3 regions of the Brevibacillus nigriterrae genome follow, and region 1 is predicted to be linked to each of the others. Evidence: predicted binding sites of a transcription regulator. Region 1 holds the regulator's gene; each other region holds the start of a gene.

Region 1 (7,057 bases):
TACGAGAAATGGCAACCATGTATGAAGCCAATGGACAAATACATCTAGCCATGCTCTGTTATCGTTACCTTGTTGATCAAAATCCCCGTCAAGCCTGGGCATGGCATGGGCATGGCTGGAACACCTGGTTGATTGAAGGAGAGCATAAAGCAATCCCGTTAGTGAAAAAGGCAATTGCGCTTGCTCCCCAAAATAACGACTTTCTTTTTAGTTACGGGTGGATGCATCTTTGTGGCGGTCACATCGAGCGGGCAAGAGAAATTTTTCGCTTTGTGATCCTGCGCAATCGTAGACATATTCTTTCATTGTCGGGACTTGTGACCATCTACTGTTGCGAGGGAGAATACACAGAGGCAAAACGGCTGGCTAGTTCCTTTCTAGACGAACAAGACCCGTATGTGCAATCACTCGGGTATTATCATCTTGGGAAAATTGCCGTGAAGGAAGAAAGCTGGAAGGTAGCCAAGCATTACTTCAAAAAAGTGCTTTATGATACAGGGCACTACGGTGAGGTACCCCAATATCTCAAGCTATGTAATGCGAAACTTGGCCTGTCTTCCCCTGTTTTGGAAGAAAAAACAGACAGAATCCATATCTGAAAAGCAGGATTTTGTCATTGACTGCCGAATGCTACGAAGGGACTATCAAGTTTGGCAGCTTACATATAGAGGTGACGATAGTTGGATCGTTTCATCGTCGTAGATTTCGAAACAACAGGAACCCATCCAAAAAATGGTGATACCATCATCCAGATTGGTGCGGTAGTCATTGAGGATGGACAAATACTTGATCAATATACAACACTGGTAAACCCGAATCAGCCGATACCACCCTTTATTACTTCCTTAACCGGAATTACCGATGAGATGGTTGCTGATGCACCGTCCATGGAAGAGGTTTTGCCAGATTTCTTGCGTTATTTGGACGGACGTACGTTTGTTGCGCACAACGCATCGTTTGATTTGAACTTTCTTCAAGAAGCCCTGCTTGGTCAGGGCTATTATCCGTTTGATGGCTATGTGCTGGATACAGTCGAGTTGGCACGTTTTCTTTTGCCCATGCAAGAGAGTTACCGCTTGGTAGAACTAGCGGATTCCTTTGACATTCAGCATGAAAACCCTCATCAGGCTGATAGCGATGCTTTGGCAACGTCTGAATTATTGTTGCACTTGCTATTGATACTAAAAGAGATGCCGCTCATCACGATTCAACGCTTGCAGATGCTAGTGAACACTTTTCGTTCAGACATCGGCGCTCTGCTACGTCATGTCGAGATGGAAAAAATGATGACCTGTTCGTTTGATCCAGAGGCACCAACGGAACAGAGCGAAGATGAAAACTGGGATACATATCGTCAGATTGCGTTACGTAAGCAAAAAAAGCATTGGATTGAAACCAAACAAACATTTGCTCATATGGAAATTGATGTCCTTCTCGAAAGTCTGATGGGAGAGGGAGGTGCTTTGCATCGGGAGAACCCTTCATTTCAGCGAAGAGACGAGCAGGAAGCCATGATCCGAGCTATTTATGCTGCAATGGACGACGAGGTACACCTGTTTGCCGAAGCGGGGACTGGAACCGGCAAGTCGCTCGCTTATTTGATCCCGAGCATCCTCTGGGCAAAGCTGAATCAGGAACAAGTGGTGATCAGCACTCATACGATTCAACTGCAGGAACAGCTTTTTGCAAAAGACATTCCGCTTCTCCAGAAAGTCCTTCCTTTTGACATGAGAGCCGCTCAGTTGAAGGGAAGAGGAAACTATTTGTGCTTGCGAAAATTTGAGCAAACCTTGAACGATTCAAGTGATTCATCCCATGAGGTCATGCTAGCTAAAGCTCAGATCGTCACCTGGCTGACGCAGACAGAAACAGGAGACTATGAGGAAATCAGTCTTCCACCCGCAGCATCCAATCTATGGCAGCAAGTCAAAAGTGATACGCATTCGTGCTTGCACCGACACTGTCCGTGGTTCTCTCGTTGTTTCTACTATCAAGCAAAAGAACGAGCACGTGAAGCCGATCTCATTATCGTGAATCACGCTCTTTTGGTTTCGGATATGGATGCAGATGGTGGGATTATTCCCAAAACACCGGTAGTGATCATCGACGAGGCCCATCAGTTAGAGGAAGTAGCCAGTCAACACTTAGGCATTGAGTATTCAACTGCTCAGCTTATGTATTTGCTCGAAAGGCTGGAAACCGATCAGGAGCAAGCCATTTTGAACGTGTACAGCAATGAATTGAACGAGTGGGACAGCTCGCTCTCCACCTTTGTCCAAGAACAGATGGAGACAATCAGACGGACACACATCAAGGCAAGAGAAACCTACTTGCAATGGTCACAGCTTCTGTATCATTGGGCTTTGAAGCGAGCCAAAGAGACAATCGATATCGGAAGAGCGACTGTACGTTATCGGGTGGGAGATTTTAGCGATCGCAACGCTCGTATCATTACCTCGTCTGAAAAATGCAAGAAAGAACTCGCTGAACTGGGAGCGAATCTTGAGGAACTGCTTGCACCGATTCAAAAGCCCGAAAAGCCACTTTCCTTCGGTGTAAAAAGATGCAAGACAGATCTGGAAGGAATCGTGCAAGATGTGAAGCGGACAATCGAGACCATTCATACCTTGCTTATACAAGACGATGCCGACCTGGTGAAATGGATGGAAATTGAATCACGCACCTCTCGCAAGCATTTATTTCTGTACGCCTTGCCACTGCATATTGGACAAACCATGCGTGAACAGTTTTTTGCAGAAAAGCGGAGTGTGATTCTGACATCAGCAACATTGACGGTGAAAAACAGCTATGACTATTTGTTGGAGCGATTGGGTTTTGACGCAAATCAGGAACAAAACTATCGTACGGTTACGCTGCCTTCACCTTTTGACTATGAACAACAGGGACTCTTGTTGCTGCCATCGGATTTACCTTCTATTTCAGAGAATGAGAGAATGTATCTGGATGCCGTCACACAAGGTTGTGTCGATGTTGTCCGAGCCGCAGAAGGGCGGACCATGATCCTCTTTACCTCTTACTCCATGCTTCGTCAAGTCTATGAAGGGATGAAGCAGTTGTTGTCAGAAGAAGAGGGGTATACACTGTTAGGACATGGCATTGACAGCAGTAATCGCAGCAAGCTTGTCCGCAACTTCCAGCGTGAATCCAAAGCCGTGTTGCTTGGCACCAGCAGTTTTTGGGAGGGAGTAGACATCCCTGGCAAAGACTTAAGCTGTCTTGTCATCGTCCGTCTCCCGTTTACACCGCCGAATCATCCGTTGCTTGAGGGGCGTTCGGAAAGACTGAAGGAAGAAAAGAAAAATCCGTTTATGTCGCTTTCCCTGCCACAGGCCATCATTCGATTCAAGCAAGGTGTGGGACGACTGATTCGCCATCATATGGATCAAGGGGTGATTGTCGTCTTTGATTCCCGGATTGTAGAATCACGATACGGACGTTCGTTCCTTGCTTCCTTGCCACCTTTCCAGACAAAGACAGGGCCATGGGTTTCGTTGCGTGAAATGATCACGCCTTTTCTCGACCCCCAAAAAAGAATGGTTGCAGAAGAAGAATCATAAAATGAAACATGCTGTTCCTGAAGGGTGATCATTTTATGAGATTCAACTGCTTGCTGGTTATCGTACTCACCTTTCTACTGACTGCGTGTTCAATTGACGATCATTTGAAAAACGTAGTAAAAGTAGATGACCCAATATTAAGCGAGAATGAAAATGACTTTCTTGGCATGATTACGGTGTTTTTCCCTCTACAAAACGGGGAGAGTACATTGATTACTTTTCCAAACGGGAAGAAGTTGTTGATCGATACAGGAAGTGAAAAGGATGTTTCCACGCTTTTGGAACTGCTGGAAGAGCGCAAAGTGACCAAAATCGACTACGTGATGATCACCAACGATTTGCCTACTCATGCGGGTGGCTACCCTGAGCTTTCCAACCATTTTCAAATCGATACCATCCTGATGCCAGAAGCGATCCACAGATCCATTCAACAGGTAATACCCTTGCCTGCAAACAAAAAACTTATCCTGCTTGGAGAAGGTGATGAACTGACTTTTGACGAAAAGATTGTGTTGAAAGTTTTGAATCCGAGCGAACCGCTGCTTTTATCACCGCAGGATAATTCGTTGGTGTTTCAACTTAAGCAGGATCAGTTGCGTTTTCTTTTCACCAGTGCAATCAGCGAAAAAGCAGAAGACCGACTGCTGCAGCGATACACCAAGATTCTCCGATCAGAGATCTTGAAAGTAGCGAGTCAAGGAAGCAACCAGGCGTCATCACAGGTGTTTTTGACCAAGGTTGATGCTCAGATAGCTGTTATTGAAACAGGATTGTCTGAGAAAGAAATGAAAGCGAATCAGGAGGAAATTGTCGAGCGCCTGAGTGAATCATGGGCGGAAACGTATATAACCGGAATTCATGGAACGATTTCTATCCTATCGAATGGAAAAGATTACAAGGTTATTAAGAAAAAAAGAGAATAGAGAGGAGGAAGATCATGGTAAAAGCACCGAAAATATCTGAAGCTGTTGTTCGTCGTTTACCAATTTACCTAAGGTATTTGATCAGTCTCAATCAAATGGATGTGAAAACCGTCTCTTCTCAACAGATGGGAAAAACACTTGATGTGAATCCTGCGCAAATCAGAAAAGATCTTGCTGCTTTCGGAGATTTTGGCAAAAAGGGAATCGGTTATGACGTTGATTACCTGATCGAAAAAATCAGACAGATACTAAAACTGGACCAGGAAATCCATGTTGCTTTGGTCGGAGCAGGTCATCTTGGACATGCCATCAGTAATTACAATATCTATTTGAAAGATAATATGAGAATTGTAGCTATTTTTGATACTGATGAGACCAAACACGGAAAAATCATAGCAGGTCTGATGATTCGACCAATGTCCGAAATGAAGCAAGTGATTATTGATATGCAAATTCGCTTGGCGATAATTACTGTGCCAGCATTTGCCGCGCAGGATGTGGCTGACCAGCTCGTAGAAGCCGGAATTGAAGGGATCCTCAATTTTGCCCCTGTGAACCTGCGAACAGAAAAAGATGTTCGCATACATCATGCCGATGTTACTTCGAGCTTGCAAAGCTTGGCTTATTACCTTACATAATGATTGGAGTGTCAACATTGAAGAAAACCATCATCACCAATGCAACTGTGATCACAGTAAACGCTGCAAATGAAGTTATCGAAAATGGTGCGATTGCCTTTGAGGGAAATAAAATAACTTATGTGGGAGTAACTCCAGAGGACCTGACTGGCTATGATCAAGTGATCGACGGCAAAAACAAATTCGTTCTCCCTGGTCTCATCAATACGCATGGTCACGTAGGGATGTCGCTTCTGCGGGGGTATGCGGATGACTTGCCGCTGCAACAATGGCTGGAAGATAAAATGTGGCCGCTTGAAGCTCAATTCACGGCTGATCACGTGAAGTGGGGCGCCTATCTTTCCATTGTTGAAATGATTCGAACTGGAACGACGACGTTTGTTGATATGTATGATCATATGGATCAAGTAGCCCAAGCGGTTCAAGACTCAGGCATGCGTGCTCGTTTGTGCCGTGGGATGATTGGCTTTTGTTCAGAAGAAGAAAGACAGGCGAAACTGCGGGAAGCTACCCAATTTGCTCGTAATTGGCACAATCAGGCTGACGGGCGTATTACCGTGATGATGTCCCCTCATGCTCCTTACACTTGCACTCCAGACTTTATCAATCAAATTTTGGAACGTGCCCATGAGCTTGATTTGCCGATGCACATCCATATGTCAGAAACAGCGTGGGAAGTAGAGCAAAATGTGAAGGATTACGGTGTTCGACCAGTCGCTCACTTGGAGAACCTTGGCGTATTCTCCCGTCCAACCCTTGTTGCCCATGCGGTACATTTGACGGATGAAGAAATCGATGTACTGGCAAAATATAATGTAAGGGTTTCGCACAATGTCGTGAGTAACCTGAAGCTGGCAAGCGGAGTTGCCCGTGTACCTGAGATGTTGTCCAAGGGTGTTAGTGTCTCTTTAGGTACAGACAGCTCTGCGAGCAACAACAACCTGAATCTGTTTGAGGAATTAAAATTGGCGGCGATCCTCCACAAAGGCGTACGTAATGATCCAGTCGCTGTACCAGCCGAAGATGCATTGCGTATGGCAACCATTTTGGGCGCTGACGGGGTATTCCAAAAAGAGACGCTGGGTTCACTGGAGGTTGGCAAACAAGCTGATATCATCATGCTGGACAGTGCTCAAGCGCATTTCCATCCGGCTCATAACCCAATTTCACATGTGGTGTATGCGGCAAATGGCCGTGACGTAACAGATACGATTGTTGCAGGGGAATGGATTATGAGAAATCGTGAATTGCTCACGGTGGATGAAGAAAAAGTAATCTATGAAGCAAACCGCATGTTTGATTCTTTAAAACGATAAATGGAAAAAGTCTCCCATCAAAGGCATTTTGACAAACAGCCTTGTCAACACACCTGGTGAATGATGGGAGCAAAAGGAAAAGCGAAAGGTGTAGGTAGGAATATTTTGGTTAGCTAGAATCTTGGCTGTAACGCCAAATGTTTTTTAAAGAGGTGTGGCGGTATTCATTTGGTGAATGTTGTGAAAAGGCTCTAAGCGGTGATGATAAACCTGCCCAGGAAACTCGGTATTCCTGTAGCAACGACCAGCTCGGTTCGACGGAGGTTGTCGTTGGCAGCTTCACACGCTCACCTCCTTGGGGTGTACCTGTAGTATGACCGTTAACACTACCGCTATGTTTAGAAAGTTTTCGGTATCGTTCTAAAACCTTCTAGTCCTTCATAAATTTTAGGAACTGGGACGAGGGAGGGGGAGCGTTATGTACATCAGAAGGAACCAACTATGGTGGCTGATCCCCATTTTTCTTGGTCTCTTCCTGCTCGGTATGCTCCTTGCTGTTATAACCAAACCACCTCAAACGACACCTGCATCTTCATCCATGGAAGAAAAAAATCAGGGAGACCCGGATACCTTGCATCATGATCAGCTTGCCAGTCTCGTCA
Region 2 (7,057 bases), on a different contig from region 1:
GGGATCCATTCAGCTTCCGGCAGATGCAGCAAAAGGTACCTATACACTCAAGTGGCAAGTTGATTTACCAGGTGAACTGTCAGCAGAGACTGAAGTAATTGTTCCTGAGATGAAACGATACACATTCAAGGAACTACTGGCGGATGACAGCAAACTGTTTAAAGAACTGACTGAAACGGTTCCAATGGATCAAATCCTCGTCTTCTTTAACGATGAATACATCGATACACTCGAAGAGCTGATCGAAGAAGATGAATTGGACGAGTTGTTAAAAGAAGATGAAGCGAACGACCATGAAAATATTATTGCGGTTGTCCCCGTTCGTGAATAAATCAAGTGAATAAGTATTTGAAAGCTGTCAGAACTGCTTCTGGCAGCTTTTTTTCTCAGAAGAAAAAATTCCGCATTGACCTAGGGACGAGTTTCTTACATAATTTAAACATAGACATCTGATGACCAGATATTTCGAAGACTAAGTGTGCGCTCAATTTGAAGGGAGAGACTAAGATGGCTTTAGACCCAAAAATTCGTCAAGAATTAGCGTCAATCGTAGGTGATTCTTACTGTTTGGATACACCAGAAGCACTTGTTGCTTATTCATATGATGCTACCCCAATGAAACAATCCTTGCCTGACATTGTGGTGATCCCTGCTAACACAGAAGAGATCAGCCGTGTAATGAAAGTAGCCACTCGCTACAAAATTCCGGTAATCACTCGTGGAGCTGCTTCCAACCTCTGTGGTGGTACTGTGCCTGATAAAGGCGGAATCGTACTGTCCATGCATCGCTTTAACAAGATTTTGGAAATCGATGAGGCGAACCTCACTGTTACTGTGCAAACAGGAGTAAAAACCAAAGCGATCCACGATGCGGTTGAAGCGATTGGCCTGTTCTATCCACCAGATCCATCCAGCATGGTTGTCTCTACAATCGGGGGAAATATCGCACTTGGTTCCGGTGGTCTGCGTGGACTGAAATACGGCACAACCAAAGACTACGTCATTGGACTGGAAGCGGTTCTGCCGAATGGGGATATCATTCGCACTGGCGGCAAGCTGATGAAAGACGTAGCAGGCTATGACGTAACAAAACTTCTTGTTGGTTCAGAAGGTACGCTTGCCATCATTACTGAAGCTATTCTGAAGCTCATTCCGAAACCTGCGAGCAATCGTGTCATGTTAGCGATGTTCGACGAATTGACTCATTCCGCGAAAACGGTTTCTGACATTATCGAAGCGAAAATCATTCCAGCAACATTGGAGTTCATGGACCGTGGAACCATCCGTGTGGTTGAGGATTTCAAAAAAATTGGCCTGCCTGATGTAGGTGCTATCCTTGTGATCGGGCAAGATGGAGATAAAGAAACAGTAGATCGCGACATGGAAAAAATGGCGGAAATCTGTAAGAAAAACTTTGCCATTGAAGTGAAAGTGGCAAACTCTGAAAAAGAGGCAGCAGAAGTAATGATTGCTAGACGCAGTGCATTGGCAGCGCTTTCTCGTTTGCGTCCTACAACCATCCTGGAAGACGCCACTGTGCCTCGTGCATCTGTTGCCCCAATGGTTGAAGCAATTCAGGAGATTGCAAAGAAATACAATGTTGAGATTTGCACATTTGGCCATGCTGGGGACGGTAATTTACATCCAACTTGTATGACAGACTCCCGCATTCACGAAGAAGTAGAGCGTGTAGAGCAAGCGTTTGAAGAAGTGTTTGCTGCAGCCATCAGCCTTGGCGGTACGATCACTGGAGAGCATGGAATCGGTACAGTGAAAGCACCTTACCTGGAGTGGAAGCTTGGCGAAGCAGGCATTCAATTGATGAAAAATATCAAGGCAGCATTCGATCCTGATAACCTCTTAAACCCTGACAAAATGTTCGCTAGACAATCACGTAAAAGAGTGGTGATAGACAATGCTGCAAAATAAACTCAAGATGACCCTCGATTACGAGGAATTGTCTAACTGCATGCGATGCGGTTTCTGTCAACCTGCATGTCCTACGTTCCGTGAAACGGGCTTCGAGGGTGCTTCTCCACGTGGCCGTATTGCGTTGATGAAAGCAACAGTGGACGGAATCTATGAGCCGGATCAAGACTTTATTGATCAAATGAACCTTTGCTTAGGCTGCCGTGCTTGTGAGCCAGCATGTCCTGCCGGGGTGCATTATGGTCAGTTAATCGAGCAAGCACGCGAAGCAATCGAAGACCATGCCAAAGAAACCAACAAGTATCCTGCATGGATCAGGTTCATTCGTACAACAGCATTCAAACACGTTTTTCCACACCAAAAACGTCTTTATAAACTGGGAAAACTGCTGCGTTTCTATCAAAAGTCGGGTATTGGAAAGATTGTTCGTGGGACGGGTATCATGAAAATCTTGCCGAAACACATGGCCGAGATGGAAGAAATCTTGCCAGAAGCTACAAATGTTGGCCTTGTTGAATTACTTGGCACGCATGTTCCTGCCAAGGGAAAAACAAAGGTAAAAGTAGGTATGTTCCACGGGTGTATCATGGACGTCTTGTTCCATGGCACGAATGTAAACACCGTTGAATTGTTGACTCATGCTGGTTGCGAAGTGTTAATTCCAGCAGACCAGAACTGCTGTGGTGCGTTGCATGCTCATAGTGGTGAGCGTGCGATTGCCCGTGAACTGGCGAAGAAAAATATTAAAGTGTTCAAAGATGCAGATGTAGACCTGATCATTTCCAACGGTGGTGGTTGCGGTGCCATGCTGCAAGAGTATGATCACCTGCTGAAAGATGATCCAGAGTGGAAGGAAGATTCCAAATGGTTCGCGAAGCGGGTTCGTGATATCAGCGACGTGCTCGTTGAACTCAGTGAAAATCTGGAGTGGAAGCCACTGAACAAGCGCATCACTTATCAGGATTCCTGCCACTTGCGCAATGGTATGAAAGTAATCACTCCGCCTCGTCAGTTACTTCAATCGATTCCTGATGCCAAATTCGTGGAATTGTTCGAAGCAGACAGATGCTGTGGTTCTGCGGGTATTTACAACGTAGTACAGCCAGAAATGTCTGGTCAGATCCTGGAAGAGAAGATGGAGCATGTGGAACAGACGCAAGCAGACATCCTCGTTACGGCAAACCCTGGTTGTCTCTTGCAGATGAAGCTGGGTATCCATCGTGCGGGTCTGGAAGGCAAGATGGAAGCTGTGCATATCGTTGACCTGTTGGCACAGCAGTTAGTGAAGAAGCAGTAAGATAGATCGGAGAATATAGTAACACTCAAATGAAAGCCATCCTTGTTCATCATGAATGAAGGTGGCCTTTTTTTTATTTTCTGATCTGTTATACTTGCCATAATAGTAAAAGTCTCCCAGTAAAGAGGGGTAGAAAATGAACCGATTTGATCAGATTAGACAGAAATTGGACTATCTCAAAGAACTTGACGCTAGGTATAAAGTGTTTTATTCAAAGCGGCATAGATATCAGTTCAATCCGGTACTTACGAAAGAAGAAATACAATTATTTGAAAATAAATATGCAATCAGCTTGCCCGAAGATTATAGAGACTTCCTCATGAATGTTGGAAACGGCGGGGCAGGTCCTTCTTACGGACTGATCCCACTTGTTGAGTATAACGATGTTACCGATGAACCGATTAGCCATGAATCTTTAGCTAAACCATTTCCATATACTTCTGATTGGAAGAATCACGACGATGAAGAAGATCTTCGAGAAAACGATCGGCAAGGGACGATTACGCTTTGTGACCATGGCTGTGGAGTATATCATATCCTGGTCATATCTGGTCCTGAAAAAGGGAAGGTATGGTATGATGCACGTTGCGATGGGTATGGGATGGGAAGAGTGGCGAACAGTTTTCTTTCTTGGTACGAAGACTGGTTAGATCGTGCCATCAAAGAGATAGAAGAGCATCGGAAAGTAAGAGATATATTCGAATGCACAATCGATCACGTATCTGGATCTGGTTATGGCCGTGAAGTCAAAATAAAAGTAAACGAGGTCAGAACCGATATCTTCTTCCACTACATAGAACATTCAGAGTTCCTTCAGCCAGAGTCAAACGAAAAGTCTAGAATACTTCAAGAAGGTGATCGTACGAGCATTTGTCTTTACATAGAGGAGCCAGAAGAACTCAATGTTGTAAAGCAAAACAAGAATAAGTATGAATACCTTCATCATGAAGTAAAATCAGTTATTTTAGTCAGTGGTGAAATAACAAAAATCTTTAATGATTCATCACTTTCTTGCTTTATTTACCAATTAGGGAAGGAAGTTTTGATTTTAACCTCTAATGCTAGCACCTATTCTGTTGGACAATTAGTAGAGATTAAAGCACGACTTCAAGGAGAAATCTTTAAGATTGAGAAAAAGCATCTCTATTAACAACAAAACTCAATTGAAAAACGCCTTCGTTCATCTTGGAACGAAGGCGTTTTATTATCTTTTTTTTCGAGTAATCTTGAGTCCAATTCCCAAGAGTAGCGATGGGAGAAAACAAACGATGAAGTTAAAAATGAGCTGTACTGAATGGCTGTTGATTGAAAGCATCTCGCCCAACGGTCGAATGGACAAGTAGTACAGAGAGAAAAAGACCCAATCGGATTGCCCTTCACCGGATAAGAAGGACATAGAAGACCACATGATCAATCCAGGTACTGCAACTGTGGCGACAGAAAGCCAGTCATGACTAGGTGAGGCCAATCGGTTGAGCTTTGTGCCTGCCTTTATATAATAGACAACAACAAGTAGAAGAACAGCAAATAAGTAGGCATACATGCCGATTGACAATGGGTGCTCGTATGGGGAAAAGGCTTGTAGCATCAGAAAAGAAGCAATACAAGCTAGAACATGGTACATAAAGGCCTTCATTGAGTTTTGAAACATAGAAATCCCCCCCTTTTTTTCTGCCTTATAAGTGAGACGTTTTATTCCGTCTGATCGTTTCTTTCTTAATTCTTCCAGAGGAATGTTCGGGTTTTCATCATGTAGTTAATACTATGCAAAGATGAATTTCCGAACATTTAGATAAGGATGATAAGTGAAAAATCTTGATAATACTGAAATCGCTTACACTTTCTTAAGTGGAATGATTTGTGAATAATGTCACAGATTTATGAACAATCAATCTGCTGTGAGTCCCGTCACAAGGGAGAGTTGTCTCATCGTTTATGATCTGTGTATCACAAGATGAACTGCTAAGAAAATTAACAATGGAGGGAAATAGATATGTTCTGTTATCAATGTGAACAAACGCCTACTGGCGGCTGTACGGTGATGGGGGTCTGTGGTAAGAACGAGGACCTCGCAAGTATTCAAGATACAATTATTTTTGGACTAAAAGGAATCGCTGCCTATGCTACTCATGCACGTCAGTTGGGATACATCGATCCAGAGGTAGACGGTATCACTCAGGAAGCTCTCTACTTCACGTTGACAAACCATAACTTCAATCTTCAAGAACATCTCGAGATGGCGATGAAAGTGGGAAAAGCAGCAATCAAAGTGATGGAGCTTCTCGATAAAGCTCATACGGATCGCTTTGGTGTACCTCAGCCGGTGAAAGTGTCCCAAAACAAAATTGAAGGAAAATGTATCGTAGTAACGGGCCACAACCTTTTTGCACTAGAAGAGCTGTTGAAACAAACAGAAGGAAAAGGCATCAACATCTACACACACTCCGAAATGCTGCCAGCTCATGGATATCCAGAATTGAAAAAATATCCGCACTTGAAAGGCAATATCGGTAAAGCGTGGTTCGACCAACGCCGTCTGTTCGAAGAGTTCCCTGGTGGTATCCTTGCCACTACCAACTGTGTTATGCCAATCAAAGGCACGTATGCAGATCGCTTCTTCTCTTATGAAATTACTGGTCTTGAGGGCGTAACCAAAATTGAAAATGACGACTTTACGCCATTGATTGAAAAAACACTTTCCTTGCCAGAAGCCAATATGGAGTCTGATCAAACCTTGTCTACTGGCTTCCACCACAATACAGTGCTCGGTATCGCACCTGAAATCGTTGATGCAGTGAAAGCAGGCAAAATCAAGCGCTTCTTCGTCATCGCAGGCTGTGACGCACCTGGTAAAGGTGGAGAGTACTATCGTGAGCTGGCAACTTCCTTGCCACCAGAAGCAGTTATTTTGACAACATCCTGTGGTAAGTTCCGTTTCAACGATGTGGATTACGGTACAGTACCAGGAACCAACATCCCTCGCTACATCGATTTGGGACAATGCAACAACTCCGTTTCTACCATCAAGATTGCAGCAGCATTGGCAGAAGCGTTTGAATGCAGTGTTAACGAACTTCCTGTAAGCATCGTATTGTCCTGGTTCGAACAAAAAGCTGTTGCTATCCTGCTCGGATTGTTCAGCCTTGGTATTCAGGATATCCGCATCGGTCCAAAACTTCCTGAGTTCATTCAGCCTGGTGTGTTGTCTGTACTGCAAGACTTGTTCAGCGTGAAGCCGATTGGCAATGCACAAGAAGATATGAACGTAATGTTGGGAACTGTAAGAAACTAATATCAGATAAAAGCAGGCAATCACATGGTGGTAATCTACCGTGTGATTGCTTTTTTTATAGACAAGCCCAAACAAGTCTAAGCTAGTACATAATTTTTCTCTTTTCAATCGGTCTAATACAAGATAAAGTATAGTCATGCACATCTACAGAAAACAAATGTCCGTCGTGAGTGGATAGGGGGATAATACAAAGTGAACGTTTGTAAATTTGGCGGGACTTCCATGGCTTCAGCAGCACAGTTTGAAAAAGTGTATGAAATTATCAAAGCGGATCAAAACCGAAAAATTGTTGTCGTTTCGGCTCCAGGTAAACGAAGCAAGGAAGATACCAAAGTTACAGATCTGCTGATCGCCTGTGCCACCAAGTATTTGGTGGATCAAGAGGCAGAGCAGGAATTGCAACGGATTATCGGCCGCTATCAGGAAATCGCTGACGATCTGAGGCTGCCATTTGAAATAATGGAGCGCATCACCAACGATTTACGTGCTATTTTAAATATGGATGTATCCAATCCGGAAGCATTCCTTGACGCCATGAA
Region 3 (7,057 bases), on a different contig from region 1:
TGGGAGGATTACGATGGCACAACAAGTTGATGTGAACAAACTGAAGCAAGCAGAAGCTGCATCCGCTCTAGCAAAGAGCATGATTACCCAAGCAATTGAGCAATCCTCGGCAAATCAAGTGCTTGCCCAAGAAGCTTTGAAACAAGCTTCTCAAGAGATCACCCAGGTTCAAACGATGATTAGCGAGGTACAAACACAATTTCAAGCTAAATCAAAATAGTACTTGATAAGCAAAAAACCCTTGGTTCACTGAACCAAGGGTAACCTTTGCTACTCTTACATAGAAAGTGTTTTATTGTTGCCTTCTTCGATATTTTGATCCTCAGCTACATTCGGCTTGCGCAGGTTGAATTGCGCTTTCAAGCAGAAGTATACGAGTGGCAAGATACCGACTACAAGGAAGATGGTATCTGGCAATGCACGCACCCACAGAAGTTTTTGCACAAGTGGATCGAGGTAGAAATCAAATGAACGTGATGCCCAATATCCTTGTTCGAATGCTGTTTCCATTTGTAAGAATCCTACTGGTAACAGGGTAATGATTACCATACCTGCAAGACCAATATTCAATCCCCAGCAAGAGATACGAAGCAATTTGTCGTTCCATGCTTCTGGTTTCACGATGTTACGCAAGGAGTACAAGAGTACTGCAATCGCAAACATACCGTATACACCCATCATCGCTGCGTGACCGTGTGCTGGTGTCAAGAATTGACCGTGTTCGAAATAGCTTACTGCCGGCAAGTTGATCAAGAAACCAAGAACACCTGCACCTATCAGATTCCAAACTGCTGTAGAAATCAAGAAACGGAAGGAAGCTGTGTAAGGGAAGTTTTTGCCCCCGTCTTTCATCATCTTGTATTGCTCATATGCTTCTAGGATTAACAGTGTTAACGGAATTACTTCAAGTGCAGAGAATACCGCACCAAGTGCAATCCAGATTTCAGAAGAACCGTTATAGTAGTAATGGTGACCGATACCGATTACACCACCACCGAGAAGAAGTGTGAATTGGAACAACAAGGCACGAACAGTAGAGCTCTTTGTAACAAGACCCATACGAACCATCAAGAAACCAATAACAACAACGGCGAATACTTCGAAGATACCTTCAACCCACAAGTGGATGATCCACCAACGCCAGTAATCAGCCATCGTGAAGTTGGTACCTGGGTTGAACATGAATGCGAAAAGATAGAAGAGTGGTACTGCAATGGATGCGTAGAACAATAAGTGTGTAAGACCACCCTTGTCAGTTTCTTTCTTCAATGCACTCTTAATTGCACGGAATACGATGTACAACCAGATCAACATACCAACAACAAGAACTACTTGCCAGATACGACCTAACTCAACATATTCCCATCCTTGGTGACCAAAGAGGAACCAGGCATTACCCAATTTACCGTTGACACCAAGCCATTCACCTACCATACTGCCGCCAACAAGAACTACCAAAGCACAGAACAGGATATCTACCAACAAACCTTGACGTTTTGGCTCTTTACCACCTACAAGTGGAGCAACGTAGATACCCATACCCAACCATGCAGTTGCAATCCAGAAGATCGCTAATTGCAAGTGGTACGTTTTTGATAAGCTGAATGGGAAGAGTTCAGCAATCCATTTCATTCCGAAGAAGGAGTTTGGCTCCAGGTAGTAGTGAGCTAACAAACCACCAAACATGGATTGGATGAAGAATAAAAGAATTACAACCGTGAAGTATTTACCTGTTTTTACCTGACTAGAAGTCAAAGGCAGTTTATTCACATCGAATTTCGGGAAATTCCCCTCTTCGTAAGCCTCTTGCATGAAAAGCTTGTAGCGATTGTAAAAATAAAGGATTAGACCGATGAAAAAGATTAGTAATGTTACACTCACACCACTCCAAAGTACAGCGGAGTAAGACATGGTGTTACCAGCATCTTCATAATAAGGCCAGTTATTTGTGTACGTGATGGTATCACCGAAACGTTTGGTACTAGACAACCATGCAGTCCAGAAGAAGAAGTCAGAAATCTGAGTGATTTGATCTCCTGCGCCTACCCATGCACGATTATCTGCAGGCATATCATCTTCTTTGATGAGTCCTGGTTTAATCCCTACATAGTCACCTTCTGTAAATACTTTTTTGTAATAAGCACGAACTTGTTCATGACCAAAAACTTGAGCATCTGTTAATGTAAGTACCTGTTTTGATTCGTCGTAACGATTTTCACGCATTTCTGCAATTACTTTATCTTTGATCAAAAGTTTTTGCTGATCATCTAACTCAGCGAATGCTTTTTGATGCTCTGCATTAGCGTAGAAGTTCTGCATTCCTTCCGTGTAAATCTTCAATGCTTCTGCAGTATAGTCAGGACCTAAGTAGGAACCGTGTCCGAGAACAGTACCATAATCCATTAAGCCATATTTTTGGAATACTGCCTGCCCACCAACGATTTGTTCTTGTGTGGAAATGACAGTTCCTTTGGAATCTACTACCTGTAGAGGGCGTGGAGCCATATCTTTAAAAATCCAAAATCCCCCTAAAATCAAAACGGTGAAACTAATGATAATAGTAAAAATTAAAGTCCCTTTGAGAAACGAATTCTGCGTCCCAGTTCGCGTTTGGGAGCCTGTTTCTACCTTCATGGTAACCTCTCCTTTCGTTGATGCTTAAATCATAATTGGTTTGGAGAGGCGTTTTTGTGATTCATTTCACATAAATATAAAATTTCTACCGTTCAAATAGTGTATTTGTTACAAAATTAAAAACTCTGAATATATAAGGGTTTTCCCACCACTAACATATCCTGAGTTTCTATGAACTAGATCACATTTTATGATGTTGTTTTTTTGACAATATTTATTTGTAAACTACCTACTTGTGAAACCAGCAGTTCTTCGTACTTCTTTTGCGCCAGCATGTTAACTTCTTTCATCCCGGCTTTTGGATTGGCTTCTTTTACTTTAGCAATGATATCTTGCTGAACTTTATTTACGACGACAATCCGTTGATATTGGGATTTCTGTTTTGACCAGAACTGTTTATCCCCGTATTCCTTGATCAGTGCCTGTACTTTCGGGTTGGCAGTATACTCTGCTTTTACTTTCTCTATTTCCTTGGCCACTTCTAGTTCGGACGCCTGGTGTCCTTTTTCTTTACCCAGCATTGCCATTGCACGCAAGCGGATTACCTGTGTCAACAACGAATTGGGATGCAATGCCTCCTGCTCTCTGGTTTCCCACAATTTCTTTACACTCTCTTTTTCTACGCCCGAATATTTAGCAAGGTCTTTTTCCAGCATCAAGGCAATTTGAATACGATTAATCACTTGATAGAAATAGATATCCTCTACCGTGATCGTCTCTCCATTTACTGTAGCGACAACATCCGTATGTGCAGCAGATGACTGGGGTTGTGCCCCTTCTATCGAAAATCTAATCTCTTGCTCTACGCTTTCATTGCCTTTTTTCAACTGGGTAACCGCAATCCACTCGCCACCCATAGGCAGCACCACATTAGCTACATATTCACCGTTTCCTTGTTCAGTAAAGGCAACTTCAACCGTTCCGTGATCCATCTTTTTCATTTCGAGTGTCGCAGTTACTACCAAACCAGTGGCAGGTTGATTGTCCTGTTTGACGATGAGTGTCATCGGAATCTCCTGTCCTGCCGTAAACTTCTCAGGAACCTGAATCGTTGACTGATACGATGGCTTGGAACCACATCCTGCGAATACAAAGGCAAAAATCATCAATAGACAAAATAGTCTCATCTTCATTGTGTTTTTCCTCCTAAAGACAATAACTCTATGAATTCTGGTGTGTCATATTTTTTCATTTCACCGTTTTCCAGAAATGCTACATGTGTACACACCTGTCTGATCTCATCCATATGATGGGAAGAAAACAAAATAGTCTTATTCCTCAACGATTTCAAGATGGCAAGAATTTCTGTCCTTCCCATCGGATCAAGTCCACTAGTCGGCTCATCTAGAATCATGATAGGCGAGTCAAAATAAAGCATGATTCCTAACCCCAATCGTTGCAGCATTCCCTTGGAGTAGCCACGAATCAGCTCAAGGCGATGCTCCCACAAATTCACCATCTTGAGGCATTCTTCCATCCTCTGTTCATTTACTTTGGGATTGTCGACACTTGCAAAGAACCGGAAGTTTTCTTCACCCGTAAGCTGGGGATACAACTGGAATTTCTCAGGCAAGTAGGCAACATGCTTTTTCCACCCCTCCTGCTTGTTTGAAAAACCGCTTAATGTAATCTCACCTTGTTTTACTGGCAAGAGTCCCAACAGCGAGTGAATCAATGTCGTCTTCCCTGCTCCATTGCGGCCCACAAGCGCACAAACTTCATTATTGCCAATGGATAGATAAACATCCTTTAAAACTTGCTTGTTGCGATACGATTGAGTCAACCCTTTTATTTCAATCATTATCTTTCACTCCTTACTCGTAGCCAAATCCCGAGACAAACAAAGATGCTTGGCAAAACTACGAGGTCAACCAGCAAAAATTTAGCCGGAGACATCCACACGAGTTTTTCCATTATTCGGGACATATGCTCGGTGGAGAAAAGACCAACTGACGTTTCCAAATAGAAATGAATCGTGTGTAGCGGGTGCAAGAAATATGCCCAGGAGAACAGCATAATGTTCTCGTTTGTGACAGCAGGCAAGAAATAAAGAAACGCCAGATCTATGAAAAACACAAAGAAAAACCAGACAAAGATATTTGCTCCCACTAACTGCATCCGTGTGTTGCAGATACTGCCCAGGAACAATCCAATCTGATTAAAGATGAACAGCAAGCTTCCTACTGCGGCCAGAAAAACGAGAAAGCTTTGGACATGAAAAGAGAGCAACAGCTTCATCGGCAGTGCGAAAATAAAAAACCAACCGAGGAATACAGCCAATGTAATGCATTGCACAGCGAGGCTTTTTTTGAGGTAAAAACTAAGGTACGACTCTTTCTTGGTTAATAAAATGGTTAATGTCTTCTGCTCTCGCTCCTGCATAATAGCAATTGAGGCCAAAAACATGCTTAACAACGGAATTAAATAGACATTCATCTCGTACAAGGAAAGCAAGAACACCTCGAAACCTTCCTCTGGCGGAAGGGAACGCGATTGAAGCAGGATAAATAGTGAAACGAGCGCAACCATGCCAAGCGACAACCAGATGCCTTTTCCTCTTGATTGCTCTCTCCACTCTTTCTCGATGTAGGTCATACGTTCTTCCTCCTGGAATACTTGTAAATGTTTGTAGAAGCGAGCGTATTACTATGATTATCGTCACTTGCTTGCATCATCATACCAAGCAAACTTGTTAAACCCACCCGACACAAGCTATCGCTGGTCGACGTAACACAACATCAGTGTTGTACCGTCGACACTCGCACTTCCTATGCAGCGTCGGGCGAGGCCCCAAACTTATAAATTCTTTACAACTAAGAAAAAGCTCAGGAATAATAAGGATGGTAGCTTTCCTTATTTTCCTGAGCTTTTTTGAGCCTGAAATCTATTTTTCTATTTCCCTTGATTCACGATCTTGATCTCTAAACTACTCATTTGAGAAACTAACAATTCTTCGTATTTTTTCTGAGCTAGCATGTTTATTTCTTTCATTTCTGCTTTTGGGTTGCCTTCCTTGGCTTTGGCGATCATATCTTGCTGTACCTTGTTCACCACTACAATCAGTTGATATTGAGATTTCTGCTTGTTCCAAAACTTTTCTTCCCCGTATTCCTTGATACGTGATTGAACAAGCTGATTGGCGGTATACTCTTTTTTCACCTTCTCAATTTCCTGATTCACTTCTTGCTCTGTCGCCTGGTGTCCTTTTTCCTTACCAAGCAGAGCCATCGCACGCAAACGGATAATCTGTGTCAAAAGAGAATTCGGATGCATTGCTTCCTGCTCCTGTTCTTCCCAAAACTTCTTCACAGCCTCTTTTTCTGCATCGGACGATTTCGCCAGATCCTTTTCTCTCATCAGGTCGATTTGAATTCGGTTAATCACTTGATAAAAATCAATATCTTCTGATGTAATCGGCTCGCCATTTATCGTAGCAACGACTTCTGATTGTGCTTGCGGAGCCGTCGTTTGTTCTCCACTTTTGGCTGGTTGTTCTGTACATCCAGTTGAGAAAACGAGCAAAGAAAGACTCGCAATCAGCGTACACAGTATCTTTTTCATGGTCGTTATTCTTCCCCTTTTATCGTAAAACCAATTTCTTGTTCTACGGTGTTATTCTCTTTCTTCAATTGAGTAACAGCGATCCATTCGCCCCCCATAGGAAGCTGCACGTCTGCTACATATTCGCCGTTTCCTTTTTCGACAAAGGTAACATCAACCGTTCCATGATTCATCTTTTTCATTTCCAAAACTGCTGAAACCGTAAGCCCTGTTGCTGGTTGATTATCCTGTTTCACTTGCAGGCTGATCGGTATCTCCTGCCCTGCACTAAATTTCTCGGGCACTTGAATCGTTGCCTGGTATGCAGGCTTGGAAGAACATCCTGCGAATACGATAGACAGTATCATCAGCATGAAAAAGAGCAACTTCTTCATTACTCATAGCCTCCTAAAGACAACAGCTCCAAAAACTCTTGGGTCTTGTATTTTTTTATTTCTCCATTCTCCAAAAAAGCTACATGTGTGCAAACCTGCCTGATTTCATCCATGTGATGAGATGAAAATAGAATGGTTTTGTTCTGTAAAGATTTCAAAATTGATAGGATTTCTGTTCTTCCCATCGGGTCAAGTCCACTTGTCGGTTCATCCAAAATCATGATTTGCGAGTCAAAATACAGCATAATTCCTAAACCAAGGCGCTGCAGCATTCCTTTGGAGTATCCACGAATCAGCTCAAGACGATGCTCCCATAGGTTCACCATCTTCAGACACTCTTCCATCCTTTGTTCATTTACTTCGGGATTATCGATACTTGCAAAAAAACGAAAGTTCTCATCACCTGTTAGCTGCGGATATAGTTGAAATTTCTCTGGCAGGTAAGCGACATGCTTTTTCCATTTCTCCGTTTTGTTCGAGTAGCCGCA

What was found. The regulator Rex, encoded in region 1, represses fermentation and respiration genes when NADH is low (regulators of the CRP and FNR family bind a similar motif). The targets are predictions, from matches to a motif close to TTGTGAAATATTTCACAA.
Region 2: the regulator Rex is predicted to act here: its motif matches at 5,085-5,102, upstream of hcp (hydroxylamine reductase).
Region 3: the regulator Rex is predicted to act here: its motif matches at 2,689-2,706, upstream of ACPW7N_RS26025 (nitric-oxide reductase large subunit).

What each region holds. Positions count from the first base shown of each region.
Region 1 is NZ_JBNCMT010000003.1:204,901-211,957, forward strand. It holds gene ACPW7N_RS03910 (tetratricopeptide repeat protein) at 1-599, shown strand, start outside; gene dinG (ATP-dependent DNA helicase DinG) at 681-3,578, shown strand; gene ACPW7N_RS03920 (ComEC/Rec2 family competence protein) at 3,614-4,501, shown strand; gene ACPW7N_RS03925 (redox-sensing transcriptional repressor Rex) at 4,516-5,139, shown strand; gene ACPW7N_RS03930 (amidohydrolase) at 5,157-6,455, shown strand; gene ACPW7N_RS03935 (hypothetical protein) at 6,874-7,057, shown strand, end outside.
Region 2 is NZ_JBNCMT010000029.1:40,606-47,662, forward strand. It holds gene ACPW7N_RS19615 (S8 family peptidase) at 1-331, shown strand, start outside; gene ACPW7N_RS19620 (FAD-linked oxidase C-terminal domain-containing protein) at 508-1,929, shown strand; gene ACPW7N_RS19625 ((Fe-S)-binding protein) at 1,916-3,226, shown strand; gene ACPW7N_RS19630 (SMI1/KNR4 family protein) at 3,363-4,376, shown strand; gene ACPW7N_RS19635 (hypothetical protein) at 4,431-4,877, opposite strand; gene hcp (hydroxylamine reductase) at 5,220-6,518, shown strand; gene ACPW7N_RS19645 (aspartate kinase) at 6,711-7,057, shown strand, end outside.
Region 3 is NZ_JBNCMT010000061.1:2,023-9,079, reverse strand. It holds gene ACPW7N_RS26030 (hypothetical protein) at 14-220, shown strand; gene ACPW7N_RS26025 (nitric-oxide reductase large subunit) at 277-2,634, opposite strand; gene ACPW7N_RS26020 (FixH family protein) at 2,823-3,767, opposite strand; gene ACPW7N_RS26015 (ABC transporter ATP-binding protein) at 3,764-4,435, opposite strand; gene ACPW7N_RS26010 (ABC-2 transporter permease) at 4,435-5,229, opposite strand; gene ACPW7N_RS26005 (SurA N-terminal domain-containing protein) at 5,527-6,195, opposite strand; gene ACPW7N_RS26000 (FixH family protein) at 6,201-6,569, opposite strand; gene ACPW7N_RS25995 (ABC transporter ATP-binding protein) at 6,569-7,057, opposite strand, start outside.